2 regions of the Kocuria sp. KRD140 genome follow, and region 1 is predicted to be linked to the other one. Evidence: riboswitches for the same ligand, from Rfam matches in the RefSeq annotation. Region 1 holds a riboswitch; the other holds the start of a gene.
The links. A riboswitch is a leader RNA that binds a small molecule or an ion and turns the genes downstream of it on or off. The one in region 1 is predicted to bind S-adenosylmethionine.

Region 2: another riboswitch for S-adenosylmethionine. It lies ahead of J1M36_RS11605 (bifunctional o-acetylhomoserine/o-acetylserine sulfhydrylase); the one in region 1 lies ahead of J1M36_RS10880 (hypothetical protein).

Annotation. Positions count from the first base shown of each region.
Region 1 covers NZ_JABFAW010000009.1:477,368-482,943, forward strand. Annotated here, with positions in the region: gene J1M36_RS10870 (hypothetical protein) at 1-261, shown strand, start outside; partial or broken gene J1M36_RS10875 (BCCT family transporter) at 551-1,152, shown strand; gene J1M36_RS12895 (hypothetical protein) at 1,240-1,341, shown strand; gene J1M36_RS10880 (hypothetical protein) at 1,456-1,734, opposite strand; SAM riboswitch class IV at 1,755-1,897, opposite strand; gene J1M36_RS10885 (glycosyltransferase family 1 protein) at 2,009-3,172, opposite strand; gene J1M36_RS10890 (DUF6350 family protein) at 3,291-5,087, shown strand; gene J1M36_RS10895 (DUF308 domain-containing protein) at 5,198-5,576, opposite strand, start outside.
Region 2 covers NZ_JABFAW010000009.1:639,754-645,329, reverse strand. Annotated here, with positions in the region: gene J1M36_RS11630 (DMT family transporter) at 1-191, opposite strand, end outside; gene J1M36_RS11625 (RNA-binding S4 domain-containing protein) at 337-573, shown strand; gene J1M36_RS11620 (alpha/beta hydrolase) at 578-1,231, opposite strand; gene J1M36_RS11615 (SGNH/GDSL hydrolase family protein) at 1,307-2,155, shown strand; gene J1M36_RS11610 (homoserine O-acetyltransferase) at 2,266-3,423, opposite strand; gene J1M36_RS11605 (bifunctional o-acetylhomoserine/o-acetylserine sulfhydrylase) at 3,426-4,814, opposite strand; SAM riboswitch class IV at 4,891-5,011, opposite strand; gene J1M36_RS11600 (hypothetical protein) at 4,976-5,317, opposite strand; gene J1M36_RS11595 (hypothetical protein) at 5,393-5,576, opposite strand, start outside.

The DNA of each region.
Region 1 (5,576 bases):
TCGGGTCACGCCCGTCCCGTGTCCTCGGGGCTCGGCAAGCACCTCGCGGCGCGGGACACCGGCACGGCGTTGGTCAGCTACGATCCCGAGCTGCGGTTGCTCTCCGTGCCCATCGGTGCCGCCCTGCCGGGGCTGTACGGGCGCGCCACGGTGCTGTGCTCGGGGCTGCTGCCCACGCTCGTGGACGAGGACTTCTCCCTGAACTACGGGGACGTCTCCGAGGAGTTCGCGAGCGCCCTCGTGGCCAAGCTGCTGGGCTGACAGTGCCGCCCCGGGCGAACGGGGGTGTGCTCGTGGGGCCGCGCGGCTGCATTCGGCTGCTGCGCGGCCCTCTTCTAAAGTGAGGTGGCGTGCCATGACTAACGGCTGGTAGTAAGGCGCCTCAACCCCGGGTCGTCCGACGTCCGACCCGCATCCCCGACGTGACCACACACGATTCCTCGTCCATCCGTCACCCACGCCCGGGCTCGTCGCCCGTCGCGGATCCGCCCGCCCTGTCCGGGCCCCTCGCTCTGCGCCACCCCGGTTGCCCGTCAACTGGCGGGTCTTCGTGGCCGCGGCAACCCTGCTTGTCTCGCTGTCCGCCTGGGCCACGGAGGCACCCGAGCACGCCGACGCCGTGATCGGCGGCGTGGTCGCGTGGGTCGCCTCCCGGCCGGGGTGGTTCTACATCCTCACGGCCGCTCTCGCGATCGTGTTCGTGATCCTGGTCGCGGACAGCAGGCACGGCACGATCAAGATGGGCCCGGACCACGCGAAACCCCAGTTCAACCTGTTCACGGGGTGGGCCATGTACGCCCTGATGGGCATGGCATTTGGCTACTTCGCCTACCGCTTCGGCATGCCGCTGAGCATCCGCTCCGCTCTCTACCCCTGATCGGGTGCCGGATCCACGGTGCCGCCGGTGACGCCGTGGACACCGCGGCGCTGCTGGGGACCATCTTCGGGGTGGCCACGTCCCTGGGGATCGGGGTGGTCCAGTTGAACTTCGGACTGCGCTACCTGTTCGCCGTCCCCGAAAACCTGGCGGTGCCGTCGGCACTGACCGCCCTGGGGATCCTCATGGCGGTGGCTTCGTGCGTCTTGGGCGTGGACAAGGGCATCCGGCGGCTTTCCGAGCTGAACATCATCCTGGCGATCGGGCTCATGCTGTACGTGCTCATCACCGGGCGCACGGCGTTCCTGCTGGATGCAATCGTCAAGGGCGTGAGCGGATTGCGCGTGGCAGACGCCTCGGTGATGCCCGAGCTCGTGACGGTGAACCCGAACATCACGGTCTTCATGAGCGGTGAACGCGCCGCCGAGCTGATCGCCCAGGACCGGGACACGACCGCCCACTGAGAACCGGGCGGGAGCGCAGAGAAGCGCTCGACACACGCGTGTGGCCCGGATCCGTTCGGACCCGGGCCGCACCGTTCGTGGAGTTCGCGGTCGCGGTGACCGTGTGCGCGTGGACTACGCGGGCATCGGCTCCAGCTTGTAGAAGGACACCCCGCCGGTCACCCGGGAGGCCCCGGGGACCAGGAGTCGGCTGTACTTGGCGCACCACTGGCCGCGCCCCCGTGTGTGCTGTGCGGCGAGTGCGACCTCACGGGCGTCGTCCGCGAAGTACTCGTGCTCGTGACCGTCCGATCCCGTGATGGACACCACGTGCCGGGCGGGGTCCGCCTGAACGGTGACGTCCACCCACTGTTCGCGGGTGTCGGGGTGGGATTTCTGGGTTGTCGTGTTCATGATGTCGGGCCTCTGATTTTTCCGGTCGCTTGCCGGAACCACACGTGTGGCCCCGGCCGCTTCGTCATCCAATCCACCCCTGAACCGAGGGTTGGCGTACGCCGAGTTGGAGCTCTGGGCGCGCGGTGACGTCCTTGTCGTTGCGCGGGCGCATCTCGTGAAGCTGCTTCGAGCCTATCCGTGGATTCGGGGGACCAGCCAGGCGCGGACCGAGAATGTCATCAAAACTTAACCAAGCTTCTGTTGAGTAACATCTGGCACCCGGCGGCGGTTCTCATGGGGTGCGCAGGTCGCTGCGGCGCGTGCCGCGCATCCGGGAGGTGACCGTGCGAGCGCGCTCGTAGTGGCCCAGCAACTGCTCGCACACAGCACCCCACGTGCGCTCCTGCACGCACTGGTGGGCAGTGCGCGCGAAGGCGAGGCGTTTGGCGTCGTCGCCCGCGAGGTCCCGGACGCGCTCGCGCAACCCGGCCAGGTCACCCGGGGCGTAGAGCCACCCGTTACGCGAGGAGTCCACGAGGTCCAGGGGACCGCCGCGGCCCACGGCCACCACCGGGACCCCGGAGGCCATGGCTTCCTGGATGGTCTGGCAGAACGTCTCGTGCTCACCGGGGTGCACGAACACGTCCAGCGACGCCATGGCCGTGGCGAGTTCGGTGCCCGTGAGGAAGCCCTCGAAGTGCGCGTTGGGCAATACCGAGCGCAGCGACTCCTTCCCGGGGCCGGAACCGATGATCACGAGCCGGGTGTCCGGCAGGGCGTCGATCGCGGCGAGGTCCGCGACCTGCTTCTCGGGGGCCAACCGCCCCACGTATCCCACGAGTCGCTTGCCGCCGCCCACGCGCTCGCGCCACGCGTGATCGCGCAGCGCGGGACGGAACCGGCTCGTGTCCACTCCGCGGCGCCACATGTGCACCCGCTGGACGCCATGCTCGTGGAGTTGGCTGATCGACGCCGTGGAGGGAGCGAGCGTGAGGGTCGCACTGTTGTGCATCGCACGCACGTGGGACCACATGGCGGTCTCCAGCACGGACGCCCCGTAGCGTGCGGCGTAACCGGGCACGTCCGTCTGGTACACGGCCACGCACGGCAGACCCAAACCCTTGGCGGCCTGGATGGCCTGCCACCCGAGCACGAACGGGGACGCCACGTGCACCACGTCCGGCGCGAAACGGGCCAGGATGCGCTGCATGCGACTCACGGTGCAGCTCGCCACGCGGACCTCGGGATAGCCCGCGAGCGGCAGAGACGGGATGCGCTCGATCCGCACGCCGTCCACGTGGTCCACCGAGCCCAGGAACAGGGTCTTCTCGTAGGAGGGGGCGATCACCATGGCCTCGTGCCCGTGATCCCGCAGGTGTTCCAGGACGCGGATCACCGAATGAGTGACACCGTTGACGTGGGGGAGGAACTGTTCGGCCACCAATGCGATTCTCACGGTTCCCACTGTGGGCCCGGCGCCTCACGGGGGAGTCACCCGGGGGTGGCCCGCAGGTGAAGTCCGGGCTAACTTCGCTGCCCGTGGTGCGCGGGTGAACGTGAAAAGATGTCCGGTGATGAAACTTCCCTCACTGCCCGGCGTGGTCTCGGGCGTACGCGACCGCTTCACGTCGCACGGTTCGTCCCCCGTGCGCGCCGCCGACGTGCCCCGCCCCGAACCGGACGACTCCCCGGGACTGCCCATGCCGCTCGCGCTGCAGGGCGTGATCGAGCTGCTCGCGGTGGCCGTGGTGGGCCTGTTGCTGGGCACCGTGCTCCTGGGTGCGGTATGGGCTGCGGGGGGCTTCGCGACCCTGGGCGCGGACGGGAGCCTGCAGCTCGCCGGTCAGGTCTGGTTGCTCGCGCACTGCGTGCCCCTCACGATCCAAGCCATCCAGGGCCTGTCGCTGGTCGGTGGCGGGACGGTCACGCTCGTGCCTCTAGGGCTCACGCTGATCCCGTTCGGCCTCGCGGTGATCGCGGGCCGCCGGATCGCCCGGGCGTGCTGGCGCGGTCAGTTCCTGATCCCGTTCTTTGCCGGGATGCTCGCGTACGCGCTCTTCGGGGCCCTCGTGGGCTGGCTCAGCCGCACCGAACAAGTCTCGGTGGACCTCGTGGCGGCCGCCCTGTTGCCCCTGGTCCCGGCCGGGTTGGGCACCCTCGTGGGCGGATGGAGCGCTTCGCGCTCGCTCGCCGCGGTGCTCGGGGCCGACGTCGCGTCCTGGTTGCAGCGCACGAGCCAGCACTCACGCTGGGCCGGTTCCTACGTGTGGGCCGTGATCCGCGCCGGTTTCCTCGCCGCGGTCACCGCTGTGGCGGCCGGTGCCCTGTTGTTCGTGGTGGCGCTCGCGTGGAACTGGGACCGCGTGATCACGGTCTACCAGGACCTCGGTACCGGCGCTGCGGGGGACACCGCCCTGACGGCACTGCAGTTCGGGTACCTGCCCAACATGGTCGTGTGGGCGCTCACGTGGGCCACCGGTGCCGGCTTCTCGCTGGGCACCGGGACCCTGGTGTCGCCGTTCCAGAGCACGCTGGGACCGCTGCCGCAGTTCCCGGCGCTCGCCGCGCTGCCCACCGGTGACCCGTGGCTGTACGCCCCTGCGGTCCTGGGGTTGCCCGTGCTCGCGGGTCTGCTCGCGGGGTGGTGGTTCTGCCGCGAGGGTGAGAACCACCTGGACGACTGGATGGCCATCCGCCTGCCCCTGCGCTGGATCACGTTCGTGCTCTCCACCGTGCTCACGGCGGTGTTCATGGCCGCGGTGGGGGCGGGCCTCGTGACCGCGCTCGCGTGGCTCTCCAGCGGTTCGCTGGGCATCGGCAGGCTCACGGACATCGGCCCGCACGCGTGGCACGTGTTCCTGTGGCTCGGTGCCGAACTCGCGGTGGGCGCCACCGTGGGGTGCCTGGCCGGGCCCTGGCTCGAACGCGAGGGCTACCGTTCCCGCTCCCGCGCCGAGGCGGACGAGCTCCCCGTGCCGGATTCCCCGGCCCCGGAGGACGACGCCGCTGTGGCCCACCACGACGCCCTGCCCGCCGCTGGCGCCGTGCACAGTTCCCGCTCGGCTTCCGGCCCCGGCGCCGGGCAGGATGCTCGCACGGCACCCGGTGGCCGTCCTGGATCCGGGGCGGCCGTCCCGGACGGCGAGGTCACGGCTCGGGGTGTCCGGGGTCTGTTCCGGGGCCGCGCGTCGCGCGCTGCCGCCGAGCCCGAGCGGGAGTCCCAGCCCCGCGGCGGGTCCACGGCCGTGGGACGATCGGCAGACGAACCGGGACTGTCCCGCCGTGAGGAGGCCAAGCGTCGTCGTGCGCAGCGCAGGTCCGAGAAGCGCAAGGCCGCGCGGCTGGCCGCCCTCGACGACGAGCGGGACTGAGACGACGATGAACCGCTCCTGGCGCCGACGGGCTCGGGCGTCCCAGGACGTGGGACTGGGCCGATGACGAACCGCTCTCGATAGCAATGGACTCGCTGGGAGCGGGCGTCTCAGGACCCGGGACCGGCGGAGGTCGGCGAGGTCGCTCCCGGTGTAGCACTCCCCGAAGGGGCAGGGTTCGAGGCGCTCGACGTGGGCGTGACAAGGGAGGCCTCAGGCGTGGCGGTGGCCGTCGGATCGTCCTGCGGCGCACCCGTCTCGAGGGGCGCACCCGAGAAATGCTTCCACACGTTGTCGTTGAGCTGTTGCTCGCACCGGCTGGTCGAGGACAGCGTGAGGGCCCGATCGGTGCATTCCTGGTAGACCTGGGTGGCCGGCCACACGAGCAACCGGGTGCCGCCGCCCAGCGCGTTGATCACACCCCACACGATGGCCAACACCGCGAGCACCGTGATCGGGACCCGTGAGGACGAACCGCGGGAGCGCGCG
Region 2 (5,576 bases), 160 kb from region 1:
CGCAGCACGCCCGGCAACCGCGCCGCGCCGCGCCGGCCCGCAGGCAGTAGGACGGAGCCCACGAGCAACACTGCGCACCCGATCCCGAAGCTCACGAGCGCGGCGAGGTACGGGTCCCCCATGGCGCGGCCCAGCGCGCCGTTGAACCGCGACTGGACGGCCAGGCACGAGCCCGCCAGGATACTCAGCACGACCCCCGTGAGAAGGACGAGCGGGCTCCGGGCGTGCGCGTGTGGAGCCACGCGCCTTATCGTCGGCAGCGTCAGATGGTTATAAGAGACAGGGGTGGGAGAAGTCACCGATGTAGGCTACTCCCGAGCCTGCGAGGATGGACCCATGCATCACGACGACTACGAAGAACTCCCGATCCGTGACGAGATGATCCGATTGGGCCAAGCGCTCAAGCTCGCGAACCTCGCGGAGGACGGCCAACACGCCAAGCACTTGGTGTCCGAGGGGCAGGTCACGGTCAACGGCGCGGTGGAACTGCGCCGCGGCGCGCAACTGCACGCCGGAGACGTGATCGCGGTGGTCGGGGCGGAGCTGCCGCCCGTGCGCATCGTGACGGGCTGACGCCCTACGAGGTCGCGTCCACGGCGGCCTGGAGATACTCCTTAATGTGCGCGAGTTCCTCCGGGCAGACCCCGTGACCGATGCCCCGGTACTGGATCTTGGTCAGCTCGGTGTGATCGTTGGCCCACTCGGCGGTGCCGTCTACGAGCACCGAGGTGATCACGGGGTCCTCCGGGTCCCGGCCCCAGAACATGCGCAGCGGCTCGGCGCGCAGCCGGTCGTCCCGGAAGAAATCAGCTTGGGCGTCGTCGGGCGCCACGGGGATCACGAACCCGGACATCCCCACGACGGCGTCCACGAGCTCGGGGACGTGACGCGCCACGGTCGTGGCCATGGCCATGCCCTGGGAGAACCCCAGTAGGAAGACGTGCGTGTGCTGCTGGGACTCTTCGCGCAACCACTCGATCACGGCCTCGGCCGCGGCGACCACGGCGTCCGTGGTGAACGCGAGATCTGCGGCCAGCGGGAACCACTGGAACCCCATGCCCGCACGCTGCGGTGCGCGCACGGACGCGTACGTGTAGCCCTGCGGTAGCGCGAAGCTCAGGGCCATGAGGTCTTCCTCGTACGAACCGTAGCCGTGGAACATGACCACCAAGGGTGTTCCGGCGCGGTCCTGCGGTTCGTTGTTCCAGATCACGTGGGGAGCTTGCTGCATGGTTCCATCCTGACATGCCCACCCGGCACTGCCCGCGGGCCTGAGTCGTTCAGGCGGGTGTGTTAGAAACCGGGTATGGATAAGAGCACGCACTCCCGAGCCCCCTCCGACCCGAAGCACCCTTGGCACCGCATGGTCTCGATCGGCGATTCTTTCACGGAGGGCGTCGGCGATCCCGACGACGCCGTACCCGGCGGTGTGCGCGGTTGGGCCGATCGCGTGGCCGAGGAGCTCGCGCGCCACACCGACGACTTCGCGTACGCCAACCTCGCGATCCGCGGTCGGCTCTTCCAGGGCATCGTGGACGAACAGCTGGAACCGGCCATCGAACTGCGCCCGGACCTCGTGACCATCAGCGCGGGCGGCAACGACATGCTGCGACCCGGTGCGGATCCGGACGACATCGCGGTGCGGCTCGACGCCGTGATCGAGAAACTCGCCGCCACGGGTGCCACGGTCACGATGTTCGACGGCCCGGACATCGGCAACACCCCCGTGCTGCGCAGCATCCGCGGGCGCGTGGCGATCTTCAACGAGAACCTGCGCGTGGTGGCCGCCCGGCACGACGCCGTGATGGTGAACCTCTGGGGACTGCAGCAACTGGGGGAACCTGCCATGTGGGCACCGGACCGGTTGCACTTCTCGCCCCTGGGCCACCAGCTCATCGCGTGCGAGGTCCTGGACTCCCTGGGGGTCGAGCACGACCTGGTCCCCGGCGAGCTCGGGGACCGTCCCGTGCGCACGTGGCGCGAGGCGCGTCGCGAGGACCTCGTGTGGGCCGGGAAGTACCTGGTCCCGTGGGTCGGCCGCCGGATCCGGCGTCGCAGCTCCGGGGACAACATCACCGCCAAGCGCCCTTCGTTCGGGCGCACCACGATCCCCGGTGCGGGCGAGGGCATCCCTGTCGAGGACCGGGAGGCCTGAGCCGGCCCGGGGCCGGGTCACCCAGTCCCGCCAGTCAGGGCCGCGCTCACTGAGGCCGGCCCGTTCCCACCGGGTCTCACCGCTGAAGCCGACCCGTCAGGGCTCCATGCTCAGTCCCGCAGCACGGTCTCCCGCAGCAACATGCCCACCTGCGGGGTCTCGATGAGGAACCCGTCGTGCCCGCTCGGGGACGTGATCGTGTGCAGCTCCTGCTCCCCCGGCAGCGCAGCCACGAGTTCGGCGGATTCCGAGGGGAAGAACAACCGATCGGAGTCCACCGCGGCCACGAGCCACTCGCACCGGGTGCGGGCGAGGACGTCCCGTAGCTCGCCGCGGCCCCGAGCGACGTCGTGCGACATCAAGGTCTCGTTGACACTCAGGTACGAGTTCGCGTCGAAGCGGCCCGCGAGTTTGGACGCCTGGTGGTCCAGGTAGCTCTCCACCTGGTACCGACCGCGGTCCGCGACGTGGGTGGCCTCGGGGTCCTCACGGGGTTGGGGTTCGCGGCCGAAGCGCGTCTCCAGCTCGTGCGCGCTGCGATAGGTGATGTGCGCGATCCGCCGCGCGAGCCCCAGACCCGCCTCCGGGTACTCGCCCGCGTAGTAGTCGCCGCCCCGGAAGTTCGGGTCCTGGCGGATCGCGAGCGACTGTGCCTGTCCCCACGCGAGCTGCTCGGCACCCACGCGCGCGTTGGCCGCGATCACGGCGCACGCGGCCACCCGATCCGGGTGGGACACGGCCCACTCGAGGGCGCGCGCCCCGCCCATGGACCCGCCGATCACGAGCCGCCACCGGGAGACTCCGAGCGCCCGCGCGAGCAGGGCCTCCGCGGTCACCGAGTCCCGCACGGTCACGCGCGGGAAACGCGAGCCCCACGGGACGCCGTCCGGTGCGGGGCTCGCGGGTCCCGTGCTGCCGTAGCACCCACCCAGGATGTTGGCGCACACCACGAAGTAGCGGTCCGTGTCGATCGCGGCACCCGGGCCCACGAGTCCGTCCCACCAACCGTCCGCCGCGGCGGCCGCGCCCTCGGGAGCGCTCGCGGCGTCCTCATGCCCCGCACCACCGCGCGCCACGTGCGTGTCACCCGTGAGCGCGTGCTCGATCAGCACCGCGTTGGAACCGTCCGCCGCGAGCTCGCCCCACGTCTCGTACGCGAGGTGCACGTCCGGCAGCCGGAACCGGGACTCGAGCACGAGCTCGCCGAGTTCGGCCCGCCGTACGACGCCGTCGCGCCGCGTGCGCGGCCCGTTGCCCACGACCGTCATGGTCAGTTCCCCGTGTCCTCCGCCGACGACGCCGCGTCGCCGGCAGCGTCGCCGCGCGCACCCACCGCGGCGAATCCGGACTCGAGGTCCGCGAGGATGTCGTCGATGCCCTCGACACCCACGGACAGCCGCACGAATCCCGGTTCCACGCCGGCCGCGAGCTGCTCCTCGTCCTTGAGCTGGGCGTGCGTCGTGGAGGCGGGGTGGATCACGAGGGAGCGCACGTCACCGATGTTCGCCACGTTGGAGTGCAGGCTCAGGGCGTCCACGAACGCGACACCGGCGTCCCGGCCGCCGTCGAGCACGAAACCGAGCACCGACCCGGCACCCTTGGGCGCGTACTTCAGGGCGCGGTCGTGCCAGCGCGAGGACTCCAGACCGGCGTAGGACACCGAGCGCACCTCGGGGCGGGCCTCGAGCCACTCGGCGACCTTCTGCGCGTTGGCCACGTGACGTTCCATGCGCAACGACAGCGTCTCGATGCCCTGCTCGATCAAGAACGCGTTGAACGGAGAGATCGAGGTCCCCAGATCGCGCAGCAACTGCACGCGCGCTTTGAGGATGTACGAGAGGTTGACGCCGAAGGCCCCGTCGGCACCGAGATCGCGGGCGTAGACGAGTCCGTTGTACGTCTCGTCCGGTTGGTTGAAACCGGGGAAGCGCTCAGGGTCCCGCGAGTAGTCGAACGCTCCGGTGTCCACGATGAACCCGCCGATCGCCGTGCCGTGGCCGCCCAGGAACTTGGTGGCCGAGTGCAGCACGATGTCCGCGCCCCACTCGATGGGCCGCACCAAGTAGGGCGTGGCGATCGTGTTGTCCACGATGAGCGGGACACCCGCCTCGTGGGCGATCCCGGCGATCGTCTCGATGTCGAGCACGTCGTTGCGGGGGTTCGGGATGGATTCACCGAAGAACGCCACGGTGTTCTCGCGCACCGCGTCCCGCCACTGCGCGGGATTGTCCGGGTCCGAGACGAACGTGGTCTCCACGCCCATGCGCGGCAGCGTGTGCTTGAGCAGGTTGTACGACCCGCCGTACAGGGACGGGCTGGCCACCACGTGGGTTCCGGCGCCGCCCAGGTTGAGGATCGCGAGCGTGGCCGCGGCCTGTCCGGAGGAGACCATCAGGGCCCCCACGCCGCCCTCGAGGGACGCGACCCGGTGCTCCACGACCTCCGTGGTGGGGTTGGTCAGGCGCGAGTAGATGGGACCCATCTCCTCGAGCGCGAACCGGGCCGCCGCCGTGCGGGCGTCCGGGAACACGAAGGACGTGGTCTGGTGGATCGGCAGGGCGCGCGACCCGGTCACAGGGTCGGGGTTCTGGCCCGCGTGGATCTGTCGGGTCTCGAACGACCAGCCCTGGGGATTGTCGGGGGTGGGAGCGGTGCTCATGGCCGTACTCCTTCTCGGAAGGATCAGGGGTCCGGTGGCGATCCGCACGGTGCCCGTGCTGTGACCGGGCACCAATGACCCGCGCTTGCCGCACGACGTCGGTCGACGCCACGGCCAGGTCCTCACCCAGGGCACCCCACCGCGGAAGGGAGGGTTGCCGGTCAGCTAGCTGGGGCTTCGCGCTGACTCTCGTGACCTATTACCTCATTGTCCGAACCCGGCGGGGCGGGAGTCAAGCCGGGGACGCTGCGAGCGGGCTCGGGGTCAGTGGCCGCTCGTTCCTGCTGTTCCATCTCCCGGGTGTGCAGTTCCCGGTCCTTCGTCTCACGTGGATGGAAGTAGAACAGACCCGTGAGCACCGCGATCACGAACACCGCGAGCATCACGAAGAACAACGGCCCCACACCGGTCAGGTAGATGACGGGGATGGCCAGCGCCGTGACCAACCCGCCCCCGAAGAACGGTTCGAACACCAGCTGCTTGTCACCGAACGCCTCGAACACCGGGTCTTGGCCTCCGGGTCCACCACGCGCATGAGGATCAGCCCGGTGGCGGTCACACCCATGGACGGGTGGAAGTCACCGATACCGCGCCCGAACCAATAGCGACCGATGATGCGGGGTGCCAACCACAGGAAAATGGCCACGTTGAACGCGATGCCGACCACCGCCAGGATGGTGAACGCCGCCAACCACGGCCGCGATGGACATGTGCCGGGAGAACGGTTCCACGGAGGACGGGCGGCTGGTCATGGTGCCGGCG